Bosea sp. 685: one gene and its partner. The protein of the gene in region 2 binds, or shares a complex with, the protein of the main gene of each other region. Links are inferred from orthologs where the notes say so. Each region holds a gene or a part of one and is shown on either strand. Other genes may lie near its edges.

The links.
Region 1: the proteins of eno (region 2) and RMR04_RS14855 are in contact, whole or in part, in a solved structure (PDB 2FYM), measured with the Escherichia coli proteins. The link is inferred for Bosea sp. 685 from one-to-one orthologs.

What each region holds. Positions count from the first base shown.
Region 1 is NZ_CP134779.1:2,835,475-2,850,337, reverse strand. Bases 5,490-8,885 are described here. They hold RMR04_RS14855 (Rne/Rng family ribonuclease), read right to left. Parts: upstream 8,492-8,885; coding sequence 5,690-8,491; downstream 5,490-5,689. Other genes in these bases: RMR04_RS14860 (hypothetical protein), read right to left, coding at 5,490-5,631. In the rest of the region: aroQ (type II 3-dehydroquinate dehydratase), read right to left, coding at 5-463; RMR04_RS14875 (DsbA family protein), read right to left, coding at 567-1,436; RMR04_RS14870 (pyridoxal phosphate-dependent aminotransferase), read left to right, coding at 1,548-2,738; RMR04_RS14865 (mechanosensitive ion channel family protein), read left to right, coding at 2,828-5,119; more of RMR04_RS14860, read right to left, coding at 5,200-5,489; RMR04_RS14850 (N-acetylmuramoyl-L-alanine amidase), read left to right, coding at 9,231-10,451; RMR04_RS14845 (penicillin-binding protein 1A), read left to right, coding at 10,616-13,063; RMR04_RS14840 (hypothetical protein), read left to right, coding at 13,080-13,322; RMR04_RS14830 (M23 family metallopeptidase), read right to left, coding at 14,615-14,863. UniProt on the Escherichia coli protein: Endoribonuclease that plays a central role in RNA processing and decay. Required for the maturation of 5S and 16S rRNAs and the majority of tRNAs. Also involved in the degradation of most mRNAs.
Region 2 is NZ_CP134779.1:2,464,578-2,478,949, forward strand. Bases 10,737-13,641 are described here. They hold eno (phosphopyruvate hydratase), read right to left. Parts: upstream 12,879-13,641; coding sequence 11,595-12,878; downstream 10,737-11,594. Other genes in these bases: RMR04_RS13125 (hypothetical protein), read left to right, coding at 10,806-11,504; queF (preQ(1) synthase), read left to right, coding at 13,008-13,463; RMR04_RS13140 (MFS transporter), read right to left, coding at 13,464-13,641. Also shown: RMR04_RS13065 (ABC transporter ATP-binding protein), read right to left, coding at 1-766; RMR04_RS13070 (ABC transporter substrate-binding protein), read right to left, coding at 772-1,839; RMR04_RS13075 (enoyl-CoA hydratase/isomerase family protein), read right to left, coding at 1,915-2,688; RMR04_RS13080 (IclR family transcriptional regulator), read left to right, coding at 2,813-3,637; RMR04_RS13085 ((2Fe-2S)-binding protein), read left to right, coding at 3,736-4,050; RMR04_RS13090 (FAD-dependent oxidoreductase), read left to right, coding at 4,043-5,407; RMR04_RS13095 (NAD(P)/FAD-dependent oxidoreductase), read left to right, coding at 5,404-6,564; RMR04_RS13100 (peptide deformylase), read left to right, coding at 6,822-7,319; RMR04_RS13105 (ArsC family reductase), read left to right, coding at 7,337-7,684; tRNA guanosine(34) transglycosylase Tgt, read left to right, coding at 7,762-8,913; RMR04_RS13115 (hypothetical protein), read left to right, coding at 8,910-9,695; RMR04_RS13120 (DMT family transporter), read right to left, coding at 9,618-10,577; more of RMR04_RS13140, read right to left, coding at 13,642-14,372. UniProt on the Escherichia coli protein: Catalyzes the reversible conversion of 2-phosphoglycerate (2-PG) into phosphoenolpyruvate (PEP). It is essential for the degradation of carbohydrates via glycolysis.

The DNA of each region.
Region 1 (14,863 bases), 370 kb from region 2 along the record:
CGGTTCAGGCCGCCGGTTTCGCGAGCCGCTTCTGCAGAAGCGGCACGATCGCGTCGAAAGCAAGATCGTAGCTTGCGACGCCGAAGCCGCAGATCACGCCGACGCAGACCGGCGCCATGTAGGAATGGTGCCGGAACTCCTCGCGGGCATGGACATTTGAGACATGCACCTCGATGGCCAGCGCCTCGGTGCCCTTGATCGCGTCGCGCAATGCGACCGAGGTATGGGTATAGGCGCCGGCATTGATGACGATGCCCGCACCAGCGAGGCCCGCTTGCTGGATGAAGCTGACGAGCTCGCCCTCGTAATTGGTCTGGCGGAAGGTCAGCTCGACGCCGGCCGCGAGCGCCTTGGCCTTCAGCCTCTCCTCGACGCCGGCCAGCGTCACCGCGCCATAGGTGGCGGGTTCGCGGGTGCCGAGCAGATTGAGATTGGGACCGTTGAGGACGTGGACGGCGACCATGGTGCGCGGTGATTCCAGCACCGCATGAAAGCGGCAGACGCCGCCCTCATAAACGCTGCGGACCGGCAGGGGAAGGGCGAAGCCCGACCAAAGTCGGCAGGGCTCAGCCGCTGCAGGTCGCCTTGCCGCATTTGCGGACGGCGTCGATCTTGGCCTTCAGCGCCGCCTGGCCGACTGCGCCGAAGACAACCTCGTCGCCGAGGATGAAGGCGGGCGTGCCGGTGAGGCCCAGACGATCGCCCAGAGCGACGGTGTCCTCGATCACGGCCTTGGTCGCCGAGGCGTCCATGTCCTTCTTCAGGCGCTCGATGTCGGCACCAGCATCCTTGGCGACCTCGAGCGCCTTGGCGCCGTTGACGCGTCCCTTGGTCGCCATCAATTTGTTGTGGAACTCGAAATATTTCGCGCCCTGGAGCTGATTCATGGCCGCGACCGCGACGCGGCTGGCCTCGACCGAATCCGGTCCGAGGATCGGGAAATCCTTGATCACGACCTTGAGCTTCGGGTCTTCCTTGGCAAGCGCGCGGACATCCTCCAGCGCCCTTTTGCAGAAGCCGCAATTGTAATCCATGAATTCGACGATGGTGACGTCGCCCTGCGGGTTGCCGACGATCGCCGAGGTGGCGGGATCGACGAGGCGGGCCTTCTCGGCCGTGACGGCGCTACGCTGCGCCTCAGCCTGGGCGACCGTGTTGCGGCGTTCGATCTCGACCAGCGCTTCCTGGACCAGTTCGGGGTTCTGCTGCAGCGTCTCGCGGATCAGATCGACCACGGCCTTGCGCTGCTCGGGGGTGAGAGCCGAGCTTTGCGCGCGGGCCGGCGCCATCGTCAGGCTGCCGGCAACCAGGAGCGCGGAGAGCGCGAGGCCGGCGCGGCGCAGCACCGCAAGGTCAAGGCGCAGAAGGAAGGGAAGCGCGATCATCGTCGTCCTTTCGGGCAGGCCGGCGCTGGCCGGCAGGGCATCTCGCCCCATCATGGTTTCGAAAAACCTTCAAAATTGCTTCTGGGCTCTTGCCGGGACTGCGTCAAATCACAGCTGTGACAGCGGTTGCGAGATGAGGGCTGCTCGGTTACGGCAACCGGCATGACCCAGCCAGCCCCTTCCAGCCTCCTTATCCCCGCGCTTGCCGCACGGGCCGAGCGCGTTTCGCCCTTCATCGTCATGGATGTGATGAACCAGGCCGCCGCCATCGAGCGGAATGGCGGTTCGGTGGTGCATATGGAGGTCGGGCAGCCTTCCGCGCCGACGCCGGCCTCGATCCGCGCGGCGGCCGGCCGCGCGCTGGAGCATGGCCGCATCGGATACACTCAGGCGCTCGGCACGGATTCGCTGAGGGAACGCATCGCCCGACATTATCAGGACAGCTATGGCGTCACCGTGGCGGCGCAGCGCGTCGTGGTGACGACGGGCTCCTCGGGCGGCTTCATCCTGGCCTTCCTGGCCTGTTTCCAGCCTGGCGCGCGCGTCGCCATCACTGCTCCGGGTTATCCGGCCTATCGCAACATCTTGATCGCGCTGGGGCTGGAGCCGGTCGCGATCGAGGTCGGGCCCGAGACCCGTTTCGCGCTGACGCCGGAGCTGATCGCAAGAGCCCATGCCCAGGCTCCGCTCGCCGGCGTGCTGACCATGAGCCCCGCCAATCCGACCGGTGTGGTGATGGCCCCCGACGCCATCGCAGCCGTAGCGGCGGAATGTCGTCGGCTCGGCCTCTGGTACATCTCCGACGAAATCTATCACGGGCTGACCTATGAGGCGCCGGCGACGACAGCGCTTGCCGCCGATCCCGACGCCATCATCGTCAACTCCTTCTCGAAATATTACTGCATGACCGGCTGGCGCGTCGGCTGGCTCGTGGTGCCCGAGCGGCTGGTGCGCACGATCGAGCGGTTGCAGCAGAATTTGTCGATCTCGGTGCCTTATCTCAGCCAGGTCGCAGGCGAGGCGGCTTTCGAGGCGACCGCGGAGTGCGAGGCGATCAAGGCCGGCTACGCTGCAAACCGCGCCTATCTGCTGAAGGCCCTGCCGGAGATCGGGCTGGGTGAGTTCCTGCCTGTCGACGGGGCCTTCTACATCTATCTCGACATCGGCAGATATTCGAACGATTCCATGGCCTTCTGCCGCGATGTTCTGAACCAGGCCGGCGTCGCGATCACGCCCGGGCTCGATTTCGACGAAAGCCGTGGAGCCCGTACGGTGCGGCTCTCCTTCGCTGGCTCGCTCACGGAATGCGAGCAGGCAGTCGAACGGATCGGGGCCTGGCTGAAGCGCGGCTGAGCGCAAAGCGGGCATAGTGAGCCCGGCGCTTGCCAAGAGCGGGGATTCCCGTGCAACTCGCGCTGTCCTTGGTGTTGGGAGCGGGTTCGATGCGACATTGCTTTGCGTCTTCGAGCAAGTCGGTCGCGTCCTGCACCCTGGCGCTGCTCTTGTTCGTGTTGGCCACTCTGGGTTTTGCGTCCGCGGGTTTCGCCCAGGCTCAAGGCGACGCGCAGGCTCAAGGCAACGCGAATGTCACGCTGACCCTGCGGGGCGACGAAACACCGGAGACGGTGCGCAAGCTGGTCGACGCCTTGTCGACCGGCGGCCACAAGGTCGAGATCAGAATCGCCGGCAAGGACCAGCCCATCCAGGCTGCGCCAGCGGCGGTCGCGAGCAACGCTGCCACGCCGCCGGCAAGCAGCAGCCCGGATCAGGGCGAAACACGGGTCGAGGCGTTCTGGGATCATTTCGTCGATGGGCTGACCCAAGGGGTGAGCGCGGTGCCGCGCCTGGCCGCGCTGCCGGACGCCTGGCGGAGCGCCTGGGCGCAGAACCGCAACGGTGCGAGCGGGCTTCCGGCCGGCTGGGGAATCGTCGCTGGCCTGGCGCTCGCGATCGCCGCGGCGGGGCTGTTCCGTTTCGCGACCGCAGGTTGGTTCGCGCGTCGGCTGCGGCCCAAAGGGCCTGAATTCACGCCGCGCCTGATCGCGTCGTCCTGGGGACTGTTCCAGGATCTGATGACGCTCACGGTCGGCCTGGCGGCGTTGCATGCCGCGCGCATGCTCTGGCTGCCCGAACCCGATCTTGCCGCGACGACCTTGCGTGTCATCGCCAACGGCGTCGTGATCGGGGCCGGACATCTGACCCTTGGACGTTTCCTGCTCTCTCCCGGCGTGCCGGAACGACGGATCATGCCGCTGCGGCGGGCCGACCGGCATTTCGGCCTGCTCGTCTTCTTCGGCATCGCCTCGCCGATCCTGCTAACGACCGCGGTCACAGGCCAGCACGCAGCCGGCCCCGGCCCGGTCGCGGGGCTGTTCACGCTGGGCGGCATTGCCGTGACGCTGTTCAAGGCCTGGTGGTTCATCGATGCGCGACACGATCTTGCGGCGCTCATCCTCGAATCATCGCATGAGCCGGGGCCAGGCCGGCGGATGATCGCAGCCGGGGCCGGCTGGCTCTATGCCACCTCGGCCGTGGCGATCTGGATGGTCGGCAACGCGGCGGCGATGATGGAGGGTGGAGCACGCTGGGCCGAGGCTGCCGGATTGACGCAGCTCATCATCGTGCTGGTGCCGATCCTCGCGGTCGGCATCACCAGCCTGATGGCCTGCCGGCAGGCGCATGCCGCCGCCCTGGGCGAGCGCGCGCCGCTTACGCTCGCGCTCGGCCATGCGGCGCGGGCAGCTGCCGGGGGCGTGATCTGGGTCGGCGGCTTCTATCTGCTGGCGCGGCTCTGGGGCGGCTTCCTCCTCGGCGTGAGCTCGACGGAATTCTCCGCCTTCTCGCAGCGGGTGGCGGGCGTCGCCATGCTCGCCTTCGCGGGCTGGGTCGCCCTCGTCTTCCTGCGGGGCTTCTTCGACGCCTATGCGCCCAAGCGCGGCGCGACGATGCCGGTCGATGAGGACGCCACGCATGAAGAGAGCATCCCATCGCGACTAGCCACCGTGCTGCCGGTACTGCGCGGCGTCGTGCTGGGCGCGGTCTTCGGCCTGACCGGGCTTGTCGTGCTGTCGCGGCTCGGCGTCGATATCGGCCCCTTGCTTGCCGGCTTCGGCATTCTGGGGCTCGCCATTTCCTTCGGTTCGCAGGCGCTGGTGCGCGACATCGTCTCCGGCTTCTTCTTCATGATCGAGGATGCTTTCCGCGTCGGCGAATATGTCGATACCGGGCGGCTCAAGGGCACGGTCGAGAAGATATCGCTGCGCTCGATGCAGTTGCGCCACCAGAGCGGGCAGATCCATACGGTGCCGTTCGGCCAGATTCCCTCCCTCACCAATGCCAGCCGCGACTGGGCGACGCTGAAGTTCAACGTTCGGCTCGATCACTCGGCGGATATCGAAAAGGCGCGCAAGGCGATCAAGAAAACGGGCCTGGCCCTGCTCGAAGATCCGGAATTCGCGCCGCATTTCATTGCGCCGCTCAAGATGCAGGGCGTTGCCGACATCACCGACAGTGCCATCGTCATCCGGTTGAAATTCACCGCCAAGCCGAACCAGGCCTCCTCGCTCCAGCGCGAGGCGTTGAAACGGGTCTATCGCGCGCTCAACGAGGCGGGGGTGCCCTTCGCCTCGAACGCCGTGACGGTGCGTGGCGGGGAGGCGACCTGGCAAGCCGGCGCAGCGGCGGCAATCAGCGCCGTGCCGCCGCCCAGCCCGCTCGCGCCGGCGGCGGGGTGATTTGCGCGTCGCCGGCGCGGGGAAAGCCAAGTTGAGCTGCGCCTGAGCTCAAAATGGCGCGTACTGAGCGGCCGGCCATTTCACCAAGGCCGCCCCTTCAAAAACAGACTCACAAAAATATCGCCAAGCTCAAAGAGGCCGATCGGCCCATTGGGCGCGGCTCCAGAAAACAGCAGCCCGAAACCGACTACAGTAAGAACAGCGCCCGCCGCCACGCCGACGCGTGCTGATGAAAGGAACGCCACATTTTCCGCCCGGCGACTCACTCGGTCGGTGTGAGGCTGCTCGCGCTCGGCACGCACCTGTCTGGCATAGAACTCCGGGTTCGATTGCGCGCCGACCGGTCCGTTGCCTTCAAGTTCGACCCTGACCGCAACGAACAGCACGAGAAGGCCAAGGATTCCGACGCCAAGCCCTCCGAGCGCTTGCCATCCCATCCAGGCCAAGCCGAGGAGCGCCACGATGCAGATCGCGGTCAGCACCTGTCTTTCGCGATTGCGGGGCGGCGGCATCACAAGCATCTCGCCTCATGAAAAAGGCCGCTGCGGTGTTCCGCAGCGGCCTTGTCATTCAGTTCCTGCCGGCCAGCTTGTTCCACCAGCCGCCGCGCTTGGGGCGGTCCGGGTCGGGCGGGGTCAGCACCACTGCGACCGGCTCCTCGACCACGCGAGGAACGGGGGCGGGCTCTGGTTCCGGAACAGGCGCGGCAGCGACCGGCTCTGCGGCGACGGGCTCAGCCGGCGCGGTTTCTGCGACGACCGGCGCTGCTTCACCGTCTTCGGTGATCGGCACGATCTTCTTGCGGGCGCGGCTGCGCTTGGGCTTCTCGGCCGGGGCGGCTTCAGCCTCGACCGTGACGGCCTCGGTCACCACCTCGGGAGCGTCCACGACCTTGGCGACCTCGACCCGAGCCTCAGTGTCAGCCAGAGTCTCGGCGTCAACTTTGGGCTTGCGTCCGCCACGGCGGCCGCGGCGCGGCTTGGCGTCCGCCTCGGCTTCCGGCTCTGCCGCCACTTCGGTCACGACCGGCTCGGGAGCCGCAGCGACGGTCTCGGTCTCCTGCGATTCGGTGGCGTTCTCATCGCCGTCCTCGTCGTCGTCCTGACCATCCTCATCGCCCTCGGCATCCGTGCCGCCGTCGAGGCGCACGCCATTGGCGTCGCGCTCGCCGCCACGCCGCCGCCGGCGACGACGCCTGCGCTTGCGGCCGCCTTCGCCGCGCGCTTCGCCATCGCCACGGTCCGGCTTGTCATCATTGGCGGCAGCAGTTGTCGTGGCCTCGCCTGCTTCGACGCCCTCGTCTTCGGCGCCGAGCGCCTCGGCTTCAGCGGCGGCGTCGAGCGCGTCATCGTCGATATCGGCGGGGATCGCCTCCGCCTTGAAGGAGGTCGGAACGATGCGGCCTTCATTGCCGACGAACTCGCCGCGCTCGACCTCGAAATAGCGCGTGCCGAGCAGGGTTGCGTCGACCGTAATGCTGATTGCGATGGCGAAGCGGGTTTCCAGATCGGTGAGATGGGCGCGCTTCTGATTCAGCACATAGAGCGCGACCTCCGGCCGGGTGCGGACGGTGAGGTTATGCGAAGCGCTCTTGATCAGGTTTTCCTCAAGCGCGCGCAGGATCTGCAGCGAGACGGAAGCCGCCGAGCGCATCATGCCGGCACCGGCGCAATGCGGGCAGGGCACGGACGAACTCTCGAGCACGCCGGTGCGAATGCGCTGGCGCGACATTTCAAGCAGGCCGAAGGCCGAGATGCGGCCGACCTGGATGCGGGCGCGGTCGTCCTTGAGGCAATCCTTCAGCTTCTTCTCGACAGCGCGGTTGTTGCGGTTCTCCTCCATGTCGATGAAATCGATCACGATGAGGCCGGCCAGGTCGCGCAGGCGGAGCTGGCGGGAGATCTCCTCCGCCGCTTCGAGATTGGTCTTGAGGGCGGTGTCCTCGATATTGTGCTCGCGGGTCGAACGCCCGGAGTTGATGTCGATGGCAACCAGCGCCTCGGTCTGGTTGATGACGATATAGCCGCCGGATTTCAGCGTCACATTGTTGGAGAACATCGCGTCGAGCTGGCTCTCGACGCCGAACCCGGCGAAGAGCGGCGTCTGCTCGCGATAGGCCTTCACGCTCTTGGCATGGCTCGGCATGAGCATGCGCATGAAGTCCTTGGCCTCGCGGTAGGCCTCTTCGCCGGCGACGTGAACCTCGTCGATGTCCTTGTTGTAGAGGTCGCGGATCGAGCGCTTTACGAGGTTGCCCTCCTCATAGACCAGCGCCGGCGCGACCGAGGCGAGCGTCAATTCGCGCACGCTCTCCCACATCCGCATCAGATATTCGTAGTCGCGCTTGATCTCGACCTTGGTGCGCGAGGCGCCGGCGGTGCGCAGGATGATGCCCATCCCCTCGGGCACCTCGAGTTCGGAGGCAACCTCCTTCAGGCGCTTGCGATCCTCGGTATTGGTGATCTTGCGCGAGATGCCGCCGCCCTTGCCGGTATTGGGCATGAGCACCGAGTAACGGCCGGCGAGCGAGAGATAGGTAGTGAGTGCCGCGCCCTTGTTGCCGCGCTCTTCCTTGACGACCTGGACCAGGATGATCTGGCGGCGCTTGATCACCTCCTGGATCTTGTACTGGCGGCGATGATGGCGCTGGGGCCGCTCGGAGATGTCGTCGAGCGCGTCGCCGCCACCGAGCTGCTCGGGCTCCTCATGCTCGCCGTCTTCGTGAGCGTGGTCTTCGCCGTCCTCTTCGTCCTCGGCCGGCTTGCGGGCCTCTTCGCCTTCCGGCGCGGCTTCGTCCGTGGCGAGGGCCTCGACCGTTTCCGTCTCGAAGGTCAGCGAGGGTGCGTTCTCGACGGCTTCCTCGGTCGCGGATTCGGTGATTGACGGTGCGAATTCCTCGCCGAAGGCAGGCCCGCCTTCATTGACCATCGCGGCGCCCTTGCCGTCGGCCTCGATCTCGGAGGTGACGGTCTCGTCATGGGACGCCTTCTTGGCGCGCCCGTCGCGGTCGCCTCGGCGGCCACGGTCGCGACGACCGCCGCCGCGCTTTTCGCGCTTCTCCTCATCGCGCTCTTCCTCACGGTCGGCGCGCGCCTCTTCGGCGATCAGCGCCTGACGGTCGGCGACCGGGATCTGGTAGTAATCCGGGTGAATTTCGGAGAAGGCAAGGAAGCCATGGCGGTTGCCGCCGTACTCGACGAAGGCGGCCTGGAGCGAGGGCTCCACGCGCGTCACCTTCGCCAGATAGATGTTGCCCCGCAGCGGTTTGCGGCTGGCGGATTCGAAATCAAATTCCTCGACGCGGGATCCGCGAACCACCACGACCCGGGTCTCCTCCGGGTGGGTGGCGTCGATGAGCATCTTGTTGGCCATATGAATTTTCCATGGGCGCGGCCGCCATCAAAACCCGCCGGGCTGCGGATGAGAATCCGCTGCCGCGGGCAGGGGCGCCGCGTGAAGGCCGGCGAAAGCCGGCATGTTGCAGGAGCAAAAGCCGGCGCAAGCCGGCGTCTGGGACGGGGAAGTGTTCGATCGAGACAGGATAGCGGCTCGGGAAACCTGGCCGGGCAAACGCCCCGGCACAGTCCCGCAGGTATGGACGAATCACCGATGAAAAATGCGGCGTCGTATGCCCCGACATCTGTCCTGACCTGCGACGCACTCGCCTAAAGACGAAGCACGCCGCGTTTGCACGCTCGCGAGACCTAGCCAGGCGCCGAACTTTCGTGGCTGACGCCGGCCGTCCGCGGACGATCCGTTGGCGGTTGCGCTGCTGCGGCCGAACCCGGAAGGGTCGGCCGCCTTAAACCTGACCCCGGACGCCGACGGATCCTCGGATCCGGATGCGCACCATGGGCGGCTTCGCAATGCAACCATCCCCATTACAGACAGGTGACAGTGATTTGCAAGTCACATCATCCAGCCATCGTGACGGTGAGGCAGGCAAGCATGGTTCACGGTCGGGGACGGGCGTGGTAACGCCCTGTTAAGGCCTCGCGCCCTTATGGTTAAGCGTCGGTGACGCAGACAGGGATCAATCACCCCTTTGCTCCGCTTTCGCAGCCCAGCTTTCCGCAGCCTCCGCGCCGGCCTTGTCCGTCGCAGCGCGAGCTTGCTTTCGCGCGTGCTTCTCGGCTCCTGGCTTGCCGTTGTCTGCGTAAGCGCCGGCGACGCCAATCCCGGGCCCGCCAATGATTTTCCGGTCGCGACCGACGCCAGGATCGAGCAGGCCGGAGAGATCATCCGCCTGACCGTGGCGCTGTCGCGGCCTGTTGCCGTCAGCACATCTGTGATGGCCTCGCCCGACCGGGTGATCGTCGATTTGCCGTCCGTCAATTTCCAGATGCAGCCCACGACCGGGCGCAATGGCGCGGGCTTCGTCAGCGCCTTCCGTTTCGGCCTGTTCACGGCCGAGCGCTCGCGCATCATCATCGACCTGGCGCAGCCCGCTCTCGTCGCGCGCGCCGAGATGCGCAACCGGCGCGGCGGCTTCGGCGAGCTCGTGGTCGAGCTGAAGCGCTCCTCGCGGGCGGAGTTCCAGGCGGCGGCGAATGAGGCCTCGAAAACGCGCCCCGAGGCGGCCATATCACCGGTCGAGATCGTCAAGCCTGCCGGAGATACCCGCCAGCTCGTGGTCATCGACCCAGGCCATGGCGGCATCGACCCGGGCACGGTGGTGGCGTCGATTGCGGAAAAGACGGTCGTGCTGGCTTTCGGCATGACGCTGAAGGAGAGCTTGGAAGCGTCCGGGCGCTATCGCATCCTGATGACTCGTGATGAGGATCGCTTCGTGCCGCTGGGCGAGCGGGTGAAGATCGCGCGGGAGGCGGGGGCTGATCTGTTCATCTCGATTCATGCGGATTCGCTGACGCAGGCGCAGGATGTGCGCGGCGCCACGGTCTATACGGGCTCCGAGCGCGCGACCGATGCGGAAGCGGCCCGGCTGGCGGCCAAGGAAAATCAGGCCGACACGGTCGCGGGCCTCGATTCGAGCGAGGATACGCAAGACGTCGCCGGCATCCTGATGGATCTGGCCAAGCGTGAGACGCGGACCTTCTCCTCGGTGTTCGCGCGCAATCTCGTCGAGACGCTCGGCGGCTCGGTAAAGATGCACAAGGTGCCGCTCCGCTCGGCGGGGTTCCGTGTGCTGAGCGCGCCCGATGTTCCTTCCGTGCTGATCGAGCTCGGCTATATGTCGAGCCCGAAGGATGCGGAATTGCTCAATTCGGCGGCCTGGCGGACGCAGGCCGTGGCGGCCGTGCATGCCGCGGTCGACGGGTATTTCGCGCAGGGCCGCCCGCCTGCCGGCAAGGCTGCGGAGAACCGGCGCTGAGCCAAGTGGCTTTCGCGAGCAAGTGGCTTTGGCGAGCAGGTGGCTTTGGCGTGAAATTGTGGTCCTGAGGCCACGGTTCCGCCATCTCTGTTATGCTATAGAATTGATTCACGCTGCCCGTTTTTCGGGCTGGCTAGCCATGACAGTGAGGGCCAGGGCCTCCTATGCGGTTTGTTCTGCGACTCTTCGGGTGGCTTTTTGCCGCCGGCACGATCGTCTTCGTGATTGGCGCCGTGGGCGCGGCCGGTCTCGTCTGGCATTACTCGAAGGATCTTCCCGATTCGGCTCAGCTCAGGAACTATGAGCCGCCGGTGATGACGCGCGTCCATGCCGGCGACGGCAGCCTGATCGCGGAATTTGCCCGCGAGCGCCGGCTCTATATGCCGATCCAGGCCGTGCCCAAGCTCGTCATCCAGGCCTATCTCTCGGCCGAGGACAAGAATTTCTACAAGCATGTCGGCGTCGATCCCGAAGGGCTCGTGCGCGCCGCGATCACCAATTTTCGCAGCCGCGGCTCGAATCGCAGGCCGCAGGGCGCCTCCACCATCACCCAGCAGGTCGCGAAGAACTTCCTCGTCGGTTCGGAGCAGAACTACGAGCGCAAGATTCGCGAGGCGCTGGTCGCACTGCGCATCGAGGCGACCTATTCGAAGGACAAGATCCTCGAGCTCTATCTCAACGAGATCTATCTCGGCGCTCCGGCTCCGGGGCAGGGCAGCTATGGCATCGGCGCGGCGGCGCTGAACTATTTCGGCAAGTCGGTGCATGAACTGAACCTGCAGGAGGTCGCGTATCTGGCCGCGCTGCCCAAGGCACCGACCGATCTGCATCCCTTCCGCAACCGCGAGCGCGCGATCGAGCGGCGCAACTATGTGATCGATCGTATGGTCGAGAACGGCTACGTCACGCGCGAAGCCGGCGACACGGCCAAGAAGCAGCCCCTCGGCGTCAATCCGCGCACGGTTTCGCCCAACAACATCGCCGCCGGCTATTTCGCCGAAGAAATTCGCCGCGAATTGCAGGATCGCTATGGCGAGAAGAAGCTGCTCGAAGGCGGCCTCTCGGTGCGCTCGACCGTCGACCCGAAGATGCAGTTGATGGCGCGCAAGGCGCTGGTCGACGGGCTGGTGCGTTTCGATGAGGCGCGCGGCTGGCGCGGCGCGATCCAGAAGATCGACCTGAGCGCGCGCGACTGGGGCCTGGCGATCGGCGAGCTGAAAGTGCTCGGCGATGTCGCGCCCTGGCGCCTTGGCGTCGTTCTCGATGTCACCGGCGACACGGCTCGCATCGGCCTCCACCCGCTCAACGAGACCTCAGGCGCGCTGCGCAGTGAACGGACCACCGTGGCGCTCGGCCCCGACGGCATCAAATGGACGCGGCGTGCACGCGTGTCGCAGGCCGTATCGGTCGGCGATGTCGTCTATGTCGAGCCCATCGACAACCGGCCGGGCCAGGTCCGCCTGCGGCAGTTGCCCGAGGTCAACGGCGCCATCACCGTGATGGATCCGTTCTCCGGCCGCGTGCTCGCCATGGTCGGCGGCTTCTCGCATGACCAGTCGGAATTCAACCGCGCGACGCAGGCGTTGCGCCAGCCCGGCTCCTCGTTCAAGCCCTTCGTCTACGCCACCGCGCTCGACAACGGCTATACGCCGTCGAGCATCGTGCTCGACGGCCCTATCGAGATCGACCAGGGCGGTGGGCTCGGCATGTGGCGGCCGGAAAACTACGACGGCAAGTCGACCGGGCCTCATACTCTTCGCTATGGCATCCAGTTTTCCAAGAACCTGATGACGGTCAGGCTCGCCAAGGATGTCGGCATGCCGCTGATCGCGGAATATGCCCGCCGTTTCGGCGTCTATGACGACATGCTGCCCGTGCTCTCGATGGCGCTGGGCGCCGGCGAGACCACGGTGATGCGGATGACCGCCGGTTACGCCATGCTCGTCAATGGCGGCAAGCGCATCCGCCCGACCTTGATCGACCGCATCCAGGACCGCTGGGGCGCGACCATCTTCCGGCACGACCAGCGCGTCTGCGAAGGCTGCGACGCCGAAAAGTGGAACAATCAGCGTGAACCGCGCCTCGTCGACAACCGCGACCAGGTTCTCGATCCGCTGACCGCCTATCAGATGGTCTCCATCCTCGAAGGCGTGGTCAATGCGGGCACGGCGACGGTGGTGAAGTCCGTCGGCAAGCCGCTCGGCGGCAAGACCGGCACGACCAACGAGGCCAAGGACGTCTGGTTCGTCGGCTTCTCGCCGGACCTCGCTGTCGGCGTCTATATGGGCTTCGACAAGCCGAAGTCGCTCGGCACCTCCGCGACAGCCGGCCAGTACGCCGCGCCGATCTTCCGCGATTTCATGATGGCGGCGCTCAAGGACAAGCCGGCGACGCCGTTCCGCGTGCCTGCTGGCATCAAGCTGATCCGGGTCGATCCCAAGACCGGCATGCGTAGCGGCGGCGAGGGCGGCATCCTGGAGGCATTCAAGCCCGGTACCGCGCCGCCCGACAGCTACTCCGTCATCGGGGCCGCCGGCGATGGCTCGACCCCGCTCAACGTCTCGCCCGGTGGCGGGCGCTCGGTCGGTTCCGGGACGGGCGGCCTGTACTGACCCGGACACCTCATTCTTGGGTGAGGTGAAGCGCAAGCCCGGGAATCTCTTGCAGGAGCAGGAAGCTCTTGCAGGAGATGCTCGGCTCAAGGCCGGCCATGACGCCGTCGGGCGTTTACAGCCGGCGCTTTCACCCCTATCTCAGCACTTCACTTCAAGAAGCTTCAGCGAAAGTTCTGACACGCCCATGCGTCCTGAAATCCAGACCCAGCTCGACAACGCCAAGCAGTCGATTGGACTGCTGAGGAGGCATCTTTGACTGGGATCAAGCACAACGCCGTCTCGCCGAACTAAACGCCCTCTCGGAGGGGCCCGATTTCTGGAACGATGCCGACACCGCGCAGAAGCTGATGCGCGAGCGCACCTCGCTCGAGGATCAGATCAACGGCATCGTCAAGCTCGAACGTGATCTCGACGACGCGCTGACGCTGATCGAGCTCGGCGAGATGGAGGAGGATGAAGCCTCCATCACCGAGGGCGAGGGCGCTATCAAGACTGTCGAGGCCGAGGCGGCGCGCCGGCAGGTCGAGACGCTACTGTCGGGCGAAGCCGACATGCTCGACACCTATCTCGAGATCCATCCCGGCGCGGGCGGTACCGAAAGCCAGGATTGGGCCGAGATGCTGCTGCGGATGTATCGGCGCTGGGGCGAGCGGCGCAAGCTCAAGGTCGAGACGCTGGAATACCAGGACGGCGACACCGCCGGCATCAAATCGGCGACCCTGCAGTTCAAGGGGCACAACGCCTATGGCTGGCTGAAGACCGAATCGGGCGTGCACCGGCTCGTGCGGATCTCGCCGTTCGATTCGAATGCCAGGCGGCAGACCTCCTTTGCCTCGGTCTGGGTCTATCCCGTTGTCGACGACCGCATCGTCATCGACATCAACGAATCCGATTGCCGGATCGACACCTACCGGGCGCAGGGCGCGGGCGGCCAGCACATCAACACGACCGATTCGGCTGTCCGCATCACCCATATCCCGTCAGGCATCGCAGTCTCGTGCCAGCAGGAACGATCGCAGCACAAGAACAAGGCCAAGGCCTGGGACATGCTGCGCGCGCGCCTCTATGAGGTCGAGCTGAAGAAGCGCGAAGACAAGGCCAATGCCGAGCAGGCCTCGAAGACCGATATCGGCTGGGGCCACCAGATCCGCTCCTATGTGCTGCAGCCCTATCAGCTGGTGAAGGATCTGCGCACGGGAGTGAGTTCGACGGCCCCGAGCGACGTGCTCGACGGCGCGCTCGACCCTTTCATGGAAGCCTCGCTGGCGCAGCGGGTCTATGGCACCGAGGTCGAGGTCGAAGACATCGACTAGAGCAATTTCAGATCCAATTGGATCATGCAATTGCTCTAACCCTTTGTTTTGACGCGTTTTCTTCACGCGAACTGGCGACCGCTTCGCTCGAAAACGCTCAGGAATGGGCGGTTTCGAGCCGAGCTTGCTCCAATAAGCGAAATGGCCGGCCCTGGCAGGGCCGGCCATTTTGTTTTCGTCTGGGTTCGGCTTGGTGCCGTCACGCGGGCCGAGCTCCGCTCCGGCTCGAAAAATCCTAGAGCGTCGCCCGTCCGGCGAGCTTGGCTCCGGCGCGCAGAAAGCGGGTCGGATCCATCGGCTCCTCGTTGATCCGGGTCTCGTAATGCAGATGCGGACCCGTCGAGCGACCAGTGGTACCGACACGGCCGATCACCGTGCCTGTCGTCACGATCTGGCCGACCGAGGCCAGGATCGCCGACATATGAGCATAGCGCGTGCTGACGCCGTTGCTGTGCTCGATCTCGACCATATTGCCGTAGCCGCC
Region 2 (14,372 bases):
TGCCCCGGAAGATGTTCGAGATGCCGATGAAGTCGGCTGCGAAGGCGGTGCGCGGCCGCTCATAGATCTCGCGCGGCGTACCGAGCTGCTCGATCCTGGCATGGTTCATCAGGCAGATCCGGTCGGAAAGCGCCAGCGCCTCCTCCTGATCATGCGTGACATAGACGATGGTCGCGCCGCTTTCGCGATGCAGCCGCTTGATCTCGATCTGCATATGCTCGCGCAGCTTCTTGTCGAGCGCGCCCAGTGGCTCATCCATCAGGATGATCGAGGGCTGGTAGACGAAGCAGCGGGCAAGCGCGACCCGCTGCTGCTGTCCGCCCGATAATTCGCGCGGAAAGCGCTGGGCGAGATGGCCGAGATGGACCATCTCGAGCGTGTCTGCGACGCGCCTGGTGATCTCGGCTGCTGGCCGGCCGCGCATCTTGAGCGGAAAGGCGATGTTCTCGGCAACCGTCAGATGGGGGAACAGCGCGTAGTGCTGGAACACCAGCCCGATGTCGCGCTGATGCACCGGCGTGCGCGACTGGTCGCGCCCGTCGATGATCACGCGGCCTTCGCTGGCCTCCACGAGACCGCAGATCAACTGCAGCAACGTCGTCTTGCCGGAGCCCGAAGGGCCCAGCAGCGTGAGGAACTCGCCTTCAGCGACGCTGAGCGAGCTCGCTTCGAGGGCCGTGGTCGCGCCATAGCGCTTGCACAGCCCCTCGACGACGAGCTTGGGCGGCCTCTCGCCGCCGTGAGGCTGGATCGCTGCCACAGTCACCGGTCTCAGGTCAGCAGCCAGGCGTTGAAGCGCTCGGTCACGGCGGCGCGGTTGGCGCTCCACCAGGCCTCATTGGCGATCGCCATCAGCTTGAGGTTGTCCGGCGCGGTCGGGAGCGATTTGGCGCGCTCAGTGGGAATCGTCTTGTAAGCGTCGAGATTGGTCGGCCCATAGGCCAGGATCTCGGTGTAGACGGCTTGCGCCTGCGGCGACGAGCAGAACTTGATGAACTGCCGCGCTGCCTCGGCGCGCGGACCGCCCTTCGGCATGGCCCAGCCCTCGATCGAGTAAAGGCCCTGGTTCCAGACGATCCTGGCCGGCGTGCCGCCATCGATCGCGGCCTGGAAACGCGCATTCCAGCCGGGGATCATGTCGACCTCGCCGCTCTGCAGCAATTGCGTCGACTGGGCGCCGCCGGTCCACCAGACCGCGATATGCGGCTTGATCTTGTCGAGCACCTTGAAGGCGCGCTCGATATCGAGCGGGTAGAGCTTGTCGAGCGGCACGCCGTCGGCAAGCAGCGCCTGCTCGATCGAGTCGATCGGGTTCTTGCGCAGGGCGCGGCGGCCCGGAAATTTCTCGACGTTGAAGAAGTCGGCCCAGCTCGTCGGCGCGTTCTTCACCCGGTCGGTGCGATAGGCCAGAACGGTCGAATAGACGTCCGTGCCCATGAAGTTGTCCGAAATCGCCTCCGGCATCAATTGCGGTACGTCGGCATGCGAGAAGCCGATCGGATCGAGCAGATTCTGGGAGGCCAGGATGTCGCGCGCCGACAGCGTCAGCGTGCAGACGTCCCATGTGTAGGATTTGGTCTCGACCATCGCTTTGAACTGGGCGGTCGGCTCCGCCTCACGGGCGACGTTGACGACCTTGTTGCCGGTCGCCTTCTCGTAAGGGTCGTAGAAGGCCTTGCGGAAAGCGGGACCGAAAGGTCCACCGGGATCGGCGACCGTGATCTGCGTCGCCGCATTGGCACGCCCGATCAAGGCCGGTGCGAGCATCGCACCGGCGGCAACGCCACCTGCCAATTGCAGCAGGTCGCGCCGGTTCGGATTCATCGTCTTGCTGGTCATAGACATCTCCCCTTCACGCGGTTTTCCGCAATTTCCCCATGGGTGATCGTGACGTCAGGCTCAGGCTGCATACGTTCAGGCGCTTTTGCGCGCGGCTCTTTTTGCGAGGAATTCTTCCATCATGCGGGCGGGTTCTCCGGTGGCATAAGCCTCGCGCTGGTTGCGGATGCCGGCCTTGAGGCACTCGCGGAAGCTTGCCTCCGTAACCTCGCGGAAGCGGGCCTTGTTGAGACGCATCGCGACAGGTGGCTTTCCGGCTAGCTCCGTGGCGAGTGCCAGCGCCGCCTCCGTCACCTTCTCCTTCGCCACGATCCGGTTGATCAGGCCGATCCGGAAGCATTCGTCGGCATCCATCATCCGCCCGGTCAGGGTCAGGTCGATGGTGCGGGCGATCCCGATCATCTCGCGCATGATCCAGGGGCCGGTCACCGAGGCAATGCCGGAATTGATCTCCGGCTGGCCCATGGTGACGCCGTCATGGCCAATGCGTAGGTCGCAGAGCAAGGCGACCTGGAAGGCCGAGCCCGCCGCGACGCCGTTGAGCGCGGCGATGAGCGGCTTGGAGAGCGAGCGCAGCCGATCGTAGAGGCGCTCCCACTCGCCCATCCAGAGCTCGGCGCGGTCGGGATCGAAGGTCTTGGTCTCGTTCAGGTCCTGGCCGGCCCCGAAAGCCCGGTCGCCAGCGCCCGTCAGGATGATGGCGCGCACCGCCTCATTGGCTTCGAGCTCATCGAGCGCCTCGACCAGTCGCGCCCGCATCGGTGCGTTCCACGCATTCAGCACCTCAGGGCGGTTCAGCGTCAGAATCCCGACCGGACCGCGAACCTCGCTTAGAACGAATGCCTGCATGGATTCCGTCTCCCGATGAATTTCTATTACAATGCGATAATTTCTATTATTCAATCAACGCCAATGAGGTTACCTTGTCAACCGGGGTGGTCGCGGCCATTGATCGGGGAAGGAGAAGACCTGCATGTCCACGCTTGACGCGAGCCCCGCCGGCCGCAAACGCGCCGCCACCTCGGACGATAAGGCCGAGAGGAAAGACGACGCCTTGATGGTGATGTCGGTCGAGAAGGCCTTTCGGGTGCTCTCGGCTTTCGGCCGTCAGCACCCGACGCTGAACCTGTCGCAGGTCGCATCCGTGACCGGGATGGATCTGAGCGCGGCCCAGCGCTTCACCCATACGCTGGTCAAGCTCGGCTTCCTGAGCAAGGACAGCGAGACCAAGCGCTTCGAGCTCACCGCCAAGACGCTCGACCTCGGCTACCATTTCTTCCGCAGCAGCCGGCTGGTCGATCGGGCGATGCCTTATCTGATGCATCTCAGCAAGGAGACCGAGGAGACGGTCAACCTGACCATGCTCGAGGACACCGAGATCATCTTCGTCTCGCGCTTCCTCAGCCGGCATGTGCTGAACACGGACGTCATCATCGGCACGCGGATGCCGGCTTACTGCACGGCGCCTGGCATCGCGATGCTGTCCCGGCTGCCCGAGGCCGAGGCGCTGGCTATCATCGATCGCTCCGACCTGCAGCCCCATACCCCCTCCACGACATGGCAGCGCGAGAGCCTGGTGAGCAAGATCCGGGAGGCGAGGGCGCAGGGTTACGCGACAGCCTTCGAGGAGTTCTATCTGGGCGACGCGTCGATCGCGGCGCCGATCCTCGATCATCGCGGCCGGCCGGAAGGGGCGGTGAATGTCGCGGTGTCGTGTTCGCGCTACAGCCGCGAGGAGGTCGTGACGCGCTACTCCTCCCTGATCATCGCCGCCGCCCACGCGATCTCGCGGGTCTGAGGGAGGCTGCGCGGCACGCGGCTTGACAGTTCGGCTGCGCGTCTATCATCATCCGCATTATCTTATTGCATTGCGATAGAATGATGCGGGGGGTGGGGATGGATGATCACGCCGGCCAGTTCGTACGGGCCGTGTCTCGGCAGGGGCCACGCATCACGCTCCATTTCGACGGAGAGGCGGTAGAGGCGTCTGAAGGCGAGAGCGTGCTCGCCGCTCTGCTGACGCAGCGCTCGTTCCTGCGGCGCACGGAGTTCGGCAGCGAGCCACGCGCCGGCTTCTGCCTGATGGGGGCCTGCCAGGACTGTTGGGTCTGGTCGGATACGACTGGGCGATTGCGCGCCTGCACCACCAATGCGATGGCAGGCATGGTCTTGCGCAGCCAGCCGCCAGGGTTGGATGCCTTGCGTGGCTGAGATCGTTGTCGTCGGCGCCGGCCCAGCCGGCATCAATGCCGCCGAGCGGCTTTGCGCGCATGGCCATCGCGTCGTGCTGGTCGACGAGGGCCGGCAGGCCGGCGGCCAGGGCTATCGCCGACCGTCGCCCGGTCTCGATCTCGACATGGCGGCGCTGATGGGCACGGAGGCCGGCAAATACGAGGCGCTGCACGCCCGCTTCGCCAGGTTGTTGCCGCAGATAGACTACCGCCCGCAGACGCTGGTCTGGGCGGTCGAGGACCGTACGCTCCATGTGGTCCAGGCGGGTGTTGCCGCGACGCTGCGTTTCGACGCGCTCGTGCTCGCAACCGGCGCGATGGACAAGATCGCGCCGTTCCCGGGCTGGACGCTGCCGGGCGTGTTCACGCTGGGCGGAGCGCAGGTCGCGCTCAAGGACCAGGGGTGCCTGATCGGCCGGCGCGTCGCTTTCCTTGGCTCGTCGCCTCTGCTGGCCCTCGCGGCGGCGCAATACCGCAAGCTTGGCTGCGAGATCGTGGCCATCGCCGACACCACGCCTTTCGCGAGCAAGCTGGCGGCGCTGCCGGCCTTGGCCCGTTCGCCGCGCACGCTGTGGCGCGGCCTGTCCTATCTGGGTGGCGCGATGCTGGCAGGCGTTCCGGTCCTGCATGGTGTGACACCGGTGGAGGTGGTCGGCGACGGCCATGTCGAAGCCTTGATCCTGCGTGATAGGCGTGGGCGCGGGCGTCATTTCTCCTGCGATGCCATTGCGCTGGGCTATGGTCTTAAGCCTGAGACGCAACTGGCGGAGCTCGCCGGCGCGACGCTCCACTTTGACGAGGCCTTCCGGCTCTGGCTGCCGCAATGCGACGCTGACGGGCGCGCCGCGCCGGGCCTCTATCTCGCCGGCGACGGGGCCGCGATCGGCGGGGCTGATGCGGCCGAGACCAGCGGCGGGCTCGCGGCGATGGCGCTGCTCGTCGATCTCGGCTCGCCGGTCGATGAGCGGGCGCGCCTTGCGCTCCGCCGCAGGCTCGCTCGGCTGCGCGGCTTCCAGAAGGGGCTAGCGAAAGCTTTCGCCTGGCCGGTCGGGCAGATCCGCGCCTTGCCGGATGACGTGATGCTCTGCCGCTGCGAGGAGGTCCGCATCGGCGAGATCAGGCGGGCGATGGCGCAGCAGCTCGGCCCGGTCGAGATCAACCGGGTCAAGGCGATGACACGCTGCGGCATGGGGCGCTGCCAGGGCCGTGTCTGCGGCCCGGCGCTGCAGGAGATCGTCGCGGGCGCAGCCGGGATCGCAGGCGAACAGGCCGGCCGGCTGCGAGTCCAGGCGCCGGTCAAGCCGATCGCGCTCTGCGTGGCGGGCGAGGCGCCATGAGCAGGCATACGGCAGATGTCGTGATCGTCGGCGGCGGGTTGATCGGCGTCTGGACTGCCTTCTTCCTGGCCCGGCGCAAGCAGCGCGTCGTCTTGATCGAGAAAGGCGTCGTCGGCGCGCAATCGAGCGGCACGAATTTCGGCAATCTGCGGCTCCAGGGCCGCTTTCCCGGTCAATATCCGCTCTCGCTGCGCTCGCAGGCGCTCTGGGAGGAGATCGAGGCGCTGATCGGCGAGGATTGCGAGTTCGCGCAGACCGGCCATCTCTATCTCGCCTATGACGACGAGGAGAGAGCGAAGCTTGAAGGTTATGCGCAGGTCTCCGAATCCCATGGCCTCGCCATCGAGCGCCTGGGACCGTCCGAGTTGCGCAAGCGCTGGCCCTGGTTGAGCGAGCGGGCGGTGGCCGCGACCTTCTCGGCGCGCGATGCGACGGCCAATCCAAGGCTGGTGACGCCTGCCGTCGCGCGCGCCGCACGAGCGTTGGGCGTGAGCATCATCGAGAACGCCTGCGTCACCGATGTCGCGCGCAGCGGCGACGGTTTTGCGGTGAAGACGGCCGATGGCGGGCATTGGAACTGCGGTACTCTCGTCAATGCGGCGGGAGCCTGGGCGGTCGCGATCGCCGAGCGCTTCGGCGAAACTGCGCCGATTGTTCCGGCCGGCCCGCCGCAATTTGTCACGGAGCCCTTTCCCTATCTGATCGAGCCTTCGATCCAGGCCATCGACGGCTCGGTGATCTTCCGGCAGATCCCGCGCGGCAATATCATCCTCGCGGGCTATCCGCGGACAGTGGCCGATCCGGTCAATCATCGCGCCCCTGTCCCTCCGGCCAAGACATTGGCCGCGATGCGTGCGCTCGCCAGGGTCGCCCCCATCCTGGCGCAATGCCACGTCATCCGCGTCTGGTCCGGCATCGAGGGCTATCTGCCCGACATGATCCCGGTGATCGGCCCGAGCCTGACGATGCCGGGTCTCTTCCATGCCTTCGGCTTCTGCGGCCACGGCTTCCAGATCGGGCCGGGCGTCGGGCTTTGCCTAAGCGAAATGATCGTCGACGGAACAACACCGACGCCGCTCGAGCCCTTCTCGATCGGTCGGTTTCGCGAGAGCGTCGCGGTCAGCGAAAAATTCCGGAAGGAATTCGACGGCGCGTGAAGCGGCGAGAGGCGAGAGTGAAGCAATGTGGGCCTGCAAAGCTTGCCAATGCAAAGGCCCGGGCTATTGAGCAGCAATGAAGGGACTAGACGCCTTGGAGGGCAGGGGCTACCGGAACGCTTGCCGCGCCGGTCGTACTCAAGCCGTCAGTCCGGTTCAGATACTACGATATTCCAACAGGTTGCGATGCCTTTTGAACAGTCGAACGAGGTTGAGGTGAAGCAGCTTGCGGGTGGACGCGAAGCGATCTGCTCGCCATGACGGTGCGCCCGATCGTCCGCTATCCCGATGCGCGGCTGCGCTTGCCGGCCGAGCCGGTCGTCGATTTCGACGATGAGCTCGGCACGCTTGTCACGGATCTCATCGACACGATGCGGGACGCTCCCGGCATCGGCATCACAGCCCCGCATATCGGCAGTGCACGGCGCGTCGTCGTGATCGAGTTGCCGGGCGCGGATGGCGTTCGAGTCTATGTCAATCCGGAGATCCTCCAGGCTTCTCAGGAGATGATCCGGCACGAGGAAGGCAGCATTTCCATGCCGGGTGTGACCGAGGAGGTCGAGCGACATGCAAAGCTGTCGGTCCGCTATCGGGACCCGGACGGCAATGAGCGCTCGGAGGACACTGAGGGGTTGCTCGCGGTCTGTCTCCAGCATGAGATCGACCAGCTCGACGGCATGTTCTGGATTCACAGGCTCTCGCGCCTGAAGCGCGAGCGATTGATCAAGCGCTATGAGAAACTGGCGCGACGCTGAAGGGATTCGAGGCGGATATGACGATCACGATCTACGGCATCAAGAACTGCGACACGATGAAGAAGGCGCGCAGCTGGTTGGAGGCGCGCGGCGTCGCCCATGCCTTCCACGACTACAAGGCGAGCGGCATCGACCGCGTCTCCCTGGCGCGTTGGGTCGATGAGCATGGCTGGGAAACGGTGCTCAACCGTGCCGGCACGACCTTTCGCGCCCTGCCCGATGCCGACAAGCAGGGGCTGGATGCCGGGAAGGCGATAGCGCTGATGCTGGCCCAACCCTCGATGATCAAGCGCCCGGTGCTCGATCTCGGCGGCAAGACGCTGGTGGGCTTCAAGCCGGAGGCCTATGCAGGCGCGCTGGGCTGAGGCCGAGCCGTTGCGTCACGTCGGCCCAGCGCGCACTGCACTTCCGTCAGGCACTGTGCTGGGCTAACTCGCAGGCCATGACCTTCCAATCCACGACCACCGATTTCAGCTTCCATCTTGCCGCTCGCGATGGCGCCGCCCGCACCGGCGAGATCCGCATGCCGCGCGGCGTCATTCGGACGCCGGCCTTCATGCCGGTCGGTACCGCCGCGACCGTCAAGGGCATGTACCCTGAGCAGGTCAAGGCGCTCGGCGCCGATGTCGTGCTCGGCAACACCTATCATCTGATGCTGCGGCCGGGCGCGGAGCGCGTGGCGAAGCTCGGCGGCCTGCACAAATTCATGAACTGGCCGCACCCGATCCTGACCGATTCCGGCGGGTTCCAGGTGATGTCGCTCTCCCAGCTGCGCAAGCTGACGGAGGAGGGCGTCACCTTCCAGTCGCATATCGACGGCTCGAAGCATGTGCTCACGCCCGAGCGCTCGGTCGAGATCCAGAACCTGCTCGGCTCCGACATCGTGATGCAGCTCGATGAATGCGTCTCGCTGCCTTGCGAGGACAAGGTCGCGGAAAAAGCGATGCGTCTGTCGCTGCGCTGGGCCGAGCGCTGCAAGACGGCCTTCGGCAATCCGGCCGGGCGGGCGCTCTTCGGCATCGTCCAGGGCGGGGCGGTGCCGGCGCTCAGGATCGAGAGTGCGCGCGAGCTCGTCGCCATGGACCTCAAGGGCTACGCCATCGGCGGGCTGGCCGTCGGCGAGCCGCAGGACATCATGCTGGCGATGATCGAGACCGTCGAGCCGTATCTACCGGCGGAGAAACCGCGCTATCTGATGGGCGTCGGCACGCCCGACGATCTCGTCGAGGCGGTCTCGCGCGGCATCGACATGTTCGACTGCGTGATGCCGACGCGCGCCGGCCGCCACGGCCAGATCTTCACGCGTTTCGGCCGGATGAACCTGAAGAATGCCAAGCATGCCGACGATCCGCGGCCGATCGATCCGCAATCGTCCTGCCAGGCTGCGAATGGCTATGCGCGCGCCTATCTGCACCACCTCGTCAAGGCCGAAGAGATGCTCGGCAAGATGCTGCTGACCTGGGTCAATCTGGCTTATTATCAGGAGCTGATGGCGGGCTTGCGCGCCGCGATCGCGCAGGGGCGGCTCCAGGATTTCATCGTCGAGACCAAGGAAGGCTGGGCGCGGGGCGAAACCGCTGGCGAGCCGGCGTGATCGATCCCTGGTTCGTCCTGCTCTTCGCCAAGATGGCGGTCGCGGCGTCTGTCGTCGTCGGCTGTTCGCTGCTGGCCGAGCGCTCCGGGCCGATGGTCGCGGCGATGATCGCGACGCTGCCGATCTCGGCGGGACCGGTCTATGTCTTCCTCGCGCTGGAGCACGAGCCCGCTTTCCTGGCGGCCGGTGCGCTTGGCAGCATGTCGGCCAATCTCGCCAATACCGGGCTGTCGCTGGCCTATGTCCTGCTGGCGCAGCGCTTTGGCACGCTGCTCAGCCTTGGTGCGGCGCTGGCGGCCTGGTTGGTGGCCGCGATGACGCTGCGGGCGCTCGAACCACCTTTCATCGTCCTGACCTGCGCTACCGTCGTCGGCTTCGGCGCGCTGCACCTGCTGTTCCGGCCCTATCTCGCGGCGCGGCCGAAGGCGGTGTCGGCCCGGCCCTGGTATGCGATCCCGCTGCGCGCGGGCGCTGTCGCCATGCTGGCGGGCACGGTCACCACGCTCAGCAGCCATGTCGGCCCGGCCTGGTCAGGCGTGCTCGCGGCCTTCCCGGTCGTGCTGTCGAGCATGATCGCGATGCTGCAGCCGCGCATCGGCGGGCCGGCGATGGCGGCCGTCATCGCCAACAGCGCGCTCGGGTTGATCGGCTTCGGGCTGGCGATCGGCAGTGTGCATCTGAGCGCAGTGGCGCTCGGTTCCGGCCTATCGCTGGGGCTCGGGCTCGTCATCTGCATAGTTTGGAATCTCGGCCTGATGCAGCTCAAGCGCGGCCGGCGCTGAGCGCCGCCAGGAGGCGATGAACAAGCCGCCGATGATCAGCCCGATGCCGGCGATCTGGAGGCCGCTCGGGATTTCGCCAAGGACGGGGATGCCCAGCAGTGTGCCGATGACGGGGATCATCGGCGGGAAACGGCCGACCACGGCCGGCCCCAGCACGCGCGCGGCCCAACTCCAGATCCACAGACCCAGGATCACATTGAGCACGCCCTGATTGATGCCGTGCAGTGCGATGACCCACCAGGGCGCGACATCGAAGCCGCGAAAATAGAACAGCGCGTAGAAGGGCAGATAGGCCATCGACAGCACCGAGACGATCGCGGTCGCCTTCAGCGCATCGACGCGCCAGAGCTGGATCAGCAAGGGATAGCATCCCCAGATCAACCCGACGCCGACAAAGCAGAGATCGCCGAGAAGGATCGTGGGATTGGTGTGCGTGCTGCCCGCTATGGCGAGGCAGGCGAGCCCGAAGAGCACCGCGCCGATGCCGAGAAAGAGCTGCCGCGTCAACGCCGTGGCGAACAGGATGACGCCGCCGACGATGCCGATCACGGTCACCAATCCCGGGCCGATCGTCGCGCCATGAGCAGCCGGCGCATAGGTCAGTCCGGTCAGCAGCAGATAGCTCATCGGCAGCCCGCTCATGATCGCGAGCGTGGCGCCCCGGCCCCAGCCGATGCCGCCGCAAGTGGAGAGGCCGCCTGAAAGGAAGGTCGGCAGCAGGATGAGCCCCGCCGTGCCGAAGCGCAGCGCCAGCAGGTCATGCGGGCTGAGCCCGTTGAGGATGGCATGCCGGCTGACGACGAAGTTCGCGCCGAAGATCGCCATGGCCACGACCATGCCGCCAAAGGCGAGCCGCCAGCGCAGGCGGTCTCGCGCCAGCATGGACTCCGAAAGCGGTGCGACCTTGTGCATGCCCCCTTGTTATCGCTTCCGTCGTCTCTCCCGTTAGAGGTTACGATGCATGGGAGCTGTGCGATTTTTCGCAGCGCAGCAGAGACTTTGCGGCGCAGCAGAAACAAACTGAGATAATCGATCTTAATTGCACCTTGCTTCGGCCTTTCTCGCGCCGGCTGCAGGCGGTTCTCTGGGCAGGTTCATGGAGAACCGAATATGACCCTTTCCTCCGTCTTCGCCGGTTCGAAGCGCTTTCTCGGCCATGTCGGTAACCAGGCTGCGGTCTCGATCGTGGCGTCTGCGGTCGCGGCGGCGTTTCTCGCTCTGCCCGAGGCGGTTACGACCGCGCCTGGCCTGATCGCGGCGAAGGCCGAATCTCAGGGCTGGGTCTCTCCCGTCGCGCCTGACGGCAAGATCAGGGAGCGCCATCACGATGCGGGAGGCGGCGAGGCGCTGACACAATCGCTGAGCGGGCGCGGCCTGATCGTGCCGGCTGCTTCGGCGATGCCGATGGCGGTGGCCTGGGCGCAGCCCGAGACCGGATTGCCGCCGGCGCCTCAGCCCAGCTCGGTCGTGACCGCCGAGGTTCATGCGCGGACGGTGCAGGTGCTGCCCCCTGTCCGCAAAGCCGCGCCGGCGGGTGAGAAGACCGCGCCGGCGGGTGAGCGCTCGCGCCAGGTCGCGGAAGCGGCGCCGCAATTGATCTTGCCGGCCGTTCAGGTGGTCGAAGCCGCTTCAGTGTCGGACGGGTTCGAACCCGTGGCTGTGGCGCGGCCGGCGCCGACGATCCTCGGCCGGGCCGTGCCCGAGCCGGTCGCGCGTGTCGGCGACGTCATGTCGAGCGCCGTTGGGACTGTCGGCGCGGCGGGCTTCTGGACGCTGTCGCGGGCGTCCAGCCTGTTGCCACGCCTTTAGCCGGCTTGGCTAGAGCAATTTCCGGTCCGATTGGATCGGAAATTGCTCTAGGCCTTTGTTTTAACGCATTTTCTTCAGTGCTTTAGCCCCTCAGGCGAGGGCCTTTAGGGCGTCGCGCCCGGCATAGATCGCCTGTGCGCCCAGCTCTTCCTCGATGCGCAGGAGCTGATTGTACTTCGCCGTCCGGTCGGAGCGGGCGAGCGAGCCTGTCTTGATCTGCCCGCAATTGGTCGCGACCGAGAGATCGGCGATGGTCGAATCCTCGGTCTCGCCCGAGCGATGCGACATCACGGCGGTATAGCCGGCGCGCTGCGCCATTTCGACGGCAGCCAGCGTCTCGGTCAGCGTGCCGATCTGGTTGACCTTGACCAGGATCGAGTTGGCCGTCTTCGCCTTGATGCCGCGCGACAGGCGCGTCACGTTCGTGACGAAGAGGTCGTCGCCGACGAGCTGGCACTTCGAGCCGATCGCGTCGGTCAGCGCCTTCCAGCCCTCCCAGTCGTCCTCGGCCATGCCGTCCTCGATTGAGACGATCGGATAATTGCCGACAAGCTTGGCAAGGTATTTGGCCTGCGCCTTGGGATCGCGGGTTTTACCTTCACCTTCATAGACATAGGAGCCATCCTTGAAGAACTCGGTTGCGGCGCAGTCGAGCGCCAGCGCGATGTCCTCGCCGGGCTTGTAGCCCGCCTTCTCGACCGCCTGCATGACGAAATCGAGCGCGGCTTCGGCCGATTTCAGGTTCGGCGCAAAGCCGCCCTCATCGCCGACATTGGTGTTGTGGCCGGCGTCGTGCAGCGCCTTCTTCAGCGTGTGGAAGATCTCCGAGCCCATGCGCAGCGCCTCCGCGAAGGAGGGCGCGCCGATCGGCATGACCATGAACTCCTGGAAGTCGATCGGATTATCGGCATGGGCGCCGCCATTGACGATGTTCATCATCGGCACCGGCAGGACGCGCGCCTGCGTGCCGCCGACATAGCGGTAGAGTGCCAGGCCCGAGGCTTCGGCAGCGGCCTTGGCAACGGCGAGCGAGACGCCGAGGATGGCGTTGGCGCCGAGCTTGCTCTTGTTGGGGGTGCCGTCGAGCTCGATCATTGCCGCGTCGATGGCGACCTGATCCTCGGCGTCCATGGCGACGAGCTGTTCGGCGATCGCGACATTGACGGCCTCAACCGCCTTGAGCACGCCCTTGCCGAGATAGCGGCTCTTGTCGCCATCGCGCAGCTCGACCGCCTCATGCGCGCCGGTCGAGGCGCCGGAGGGAACGGCGGCGCGGCCCATCGAGCCGTCTTCGAGCACGACATCGACCTCGACGGTCGGGTTGCCGCGGCTGTCGAGAATCTGACGGCCGATGATGTCGATGATCGCGGTCATGGGAGGCTCCGGAGAACGGCAGGACAGGATTGATGGCGCGCTTCTAGCCAACGCAGCGCCGAACGGAAAGGGGCGGGTGGCGTTTGCGGCTCCGAGGTCATAAAAGGCCGCCTTCAAGGAGCATTCGCGATGACCCTCGACGCCTCGACCCTGCAGCTCGGCCAGCACAGCGCCTTGCCCGCCTCGCCGGAGGAGGCGCGCCTCGACCGCGTGCCCAATCCGCATGCCGGCACGAACTATCTCGCCCGCTTCACCTGCCCGGAGTTCACCTCGATCTGCCCGGTTACTGGGCAGCCCGATTTCGGCATCCTGGTGATCGACTATCTGCCGGGCGACTGGCTGGTCGAATCCAAGTCGCTGAAGCTCTATCTCGGCGCCTTCCGTAACCATGGCGCCTTCCACGAGGACTGCACCGTCAATATCGGCAAGACGCTGGTCGAGCTGCTGCAGCCGGTCTGGTTCCGCATCGGCGGCTACTGGTATCCGCGCGGCGGCATCCCGATCGACGTGTTCTGGCAGACGGACGAGCCGCCCAAGGGCCTCTGGTTGCCCGACCAGGGCGTCGCGCCCTATCGCGGTCGCTGATCAGGTTCGGCTGCCGGCCAGCGGCAGGATGCGCGGCGTGAGCTGCCCGAGCGTGGCGATCGCGATGGCGAAGATCACGATCGCGGCGCCCGTGCCGATGAGGTGCATCAGCACGCCCATCACCACCGGCCCCATCGCCTGACCAAGAAAGAAGCAGCAGGCGAACAGGGCGACCGCCGACCCGCGCACGCTCGGCGCCAGTTCAGTCGCCTGCGCCTGGAAGGTGCCGTGCAGCAGGAAGAAGCCAAAACCCTGGAAGCTGAAAAGGATGACGGCGCTCCACCAGGGCCAGTCGAAGGCAAACAGCGCGAGCGCGCAGGCGCAGATCGCCCCGCCGACGCGCGTCATCAGCGAGGGGCCGAGGCGCTCGACCAGGATCCGGGTCAGAAGCCCATAAACCAGGCAGCCGAAGCCCATGCCAGCGATGGCGAGGCCGGCTTGTGCCGGGCCGACGCCCGAGCGCTCGGCCAGGATGGCCGCGACATAGGACGGGATGCCGAAGAGCAGGATGCCTTCGGTGATGACGAGGCCGTAGAGCAGCTTCGTCTTGGGGTTTGAGAACACCGTCTTGTAGTTCGCGATCGCGCCCGCAAGGCTCAAGGGTTGACGCGTGACGTTGCGGCGCGGCTTCAGCACGAAAGCGACGAGAAGGGCGGCCAGGACCGCGATGACCGCCGCCGACAGGAAGGCCGCGCGCCAGCCGGCATGGGTCGCGATGATGCCGGAGCAGGCCGAGCCCGACATCTGCCCCACTATCATCAGCACGAGGAAGCGGCCAAGTGCGACCTGCCGCTCCTGCATTGGGGCGCGATCGCCGATCGCCGCCATCGCGATGGGAATGACGCCCCCCGAGGCGATGCCGGTCAGCGCGCGCAGCACGGTCATGGTCTCGTAGGACCAGGAGAAGGC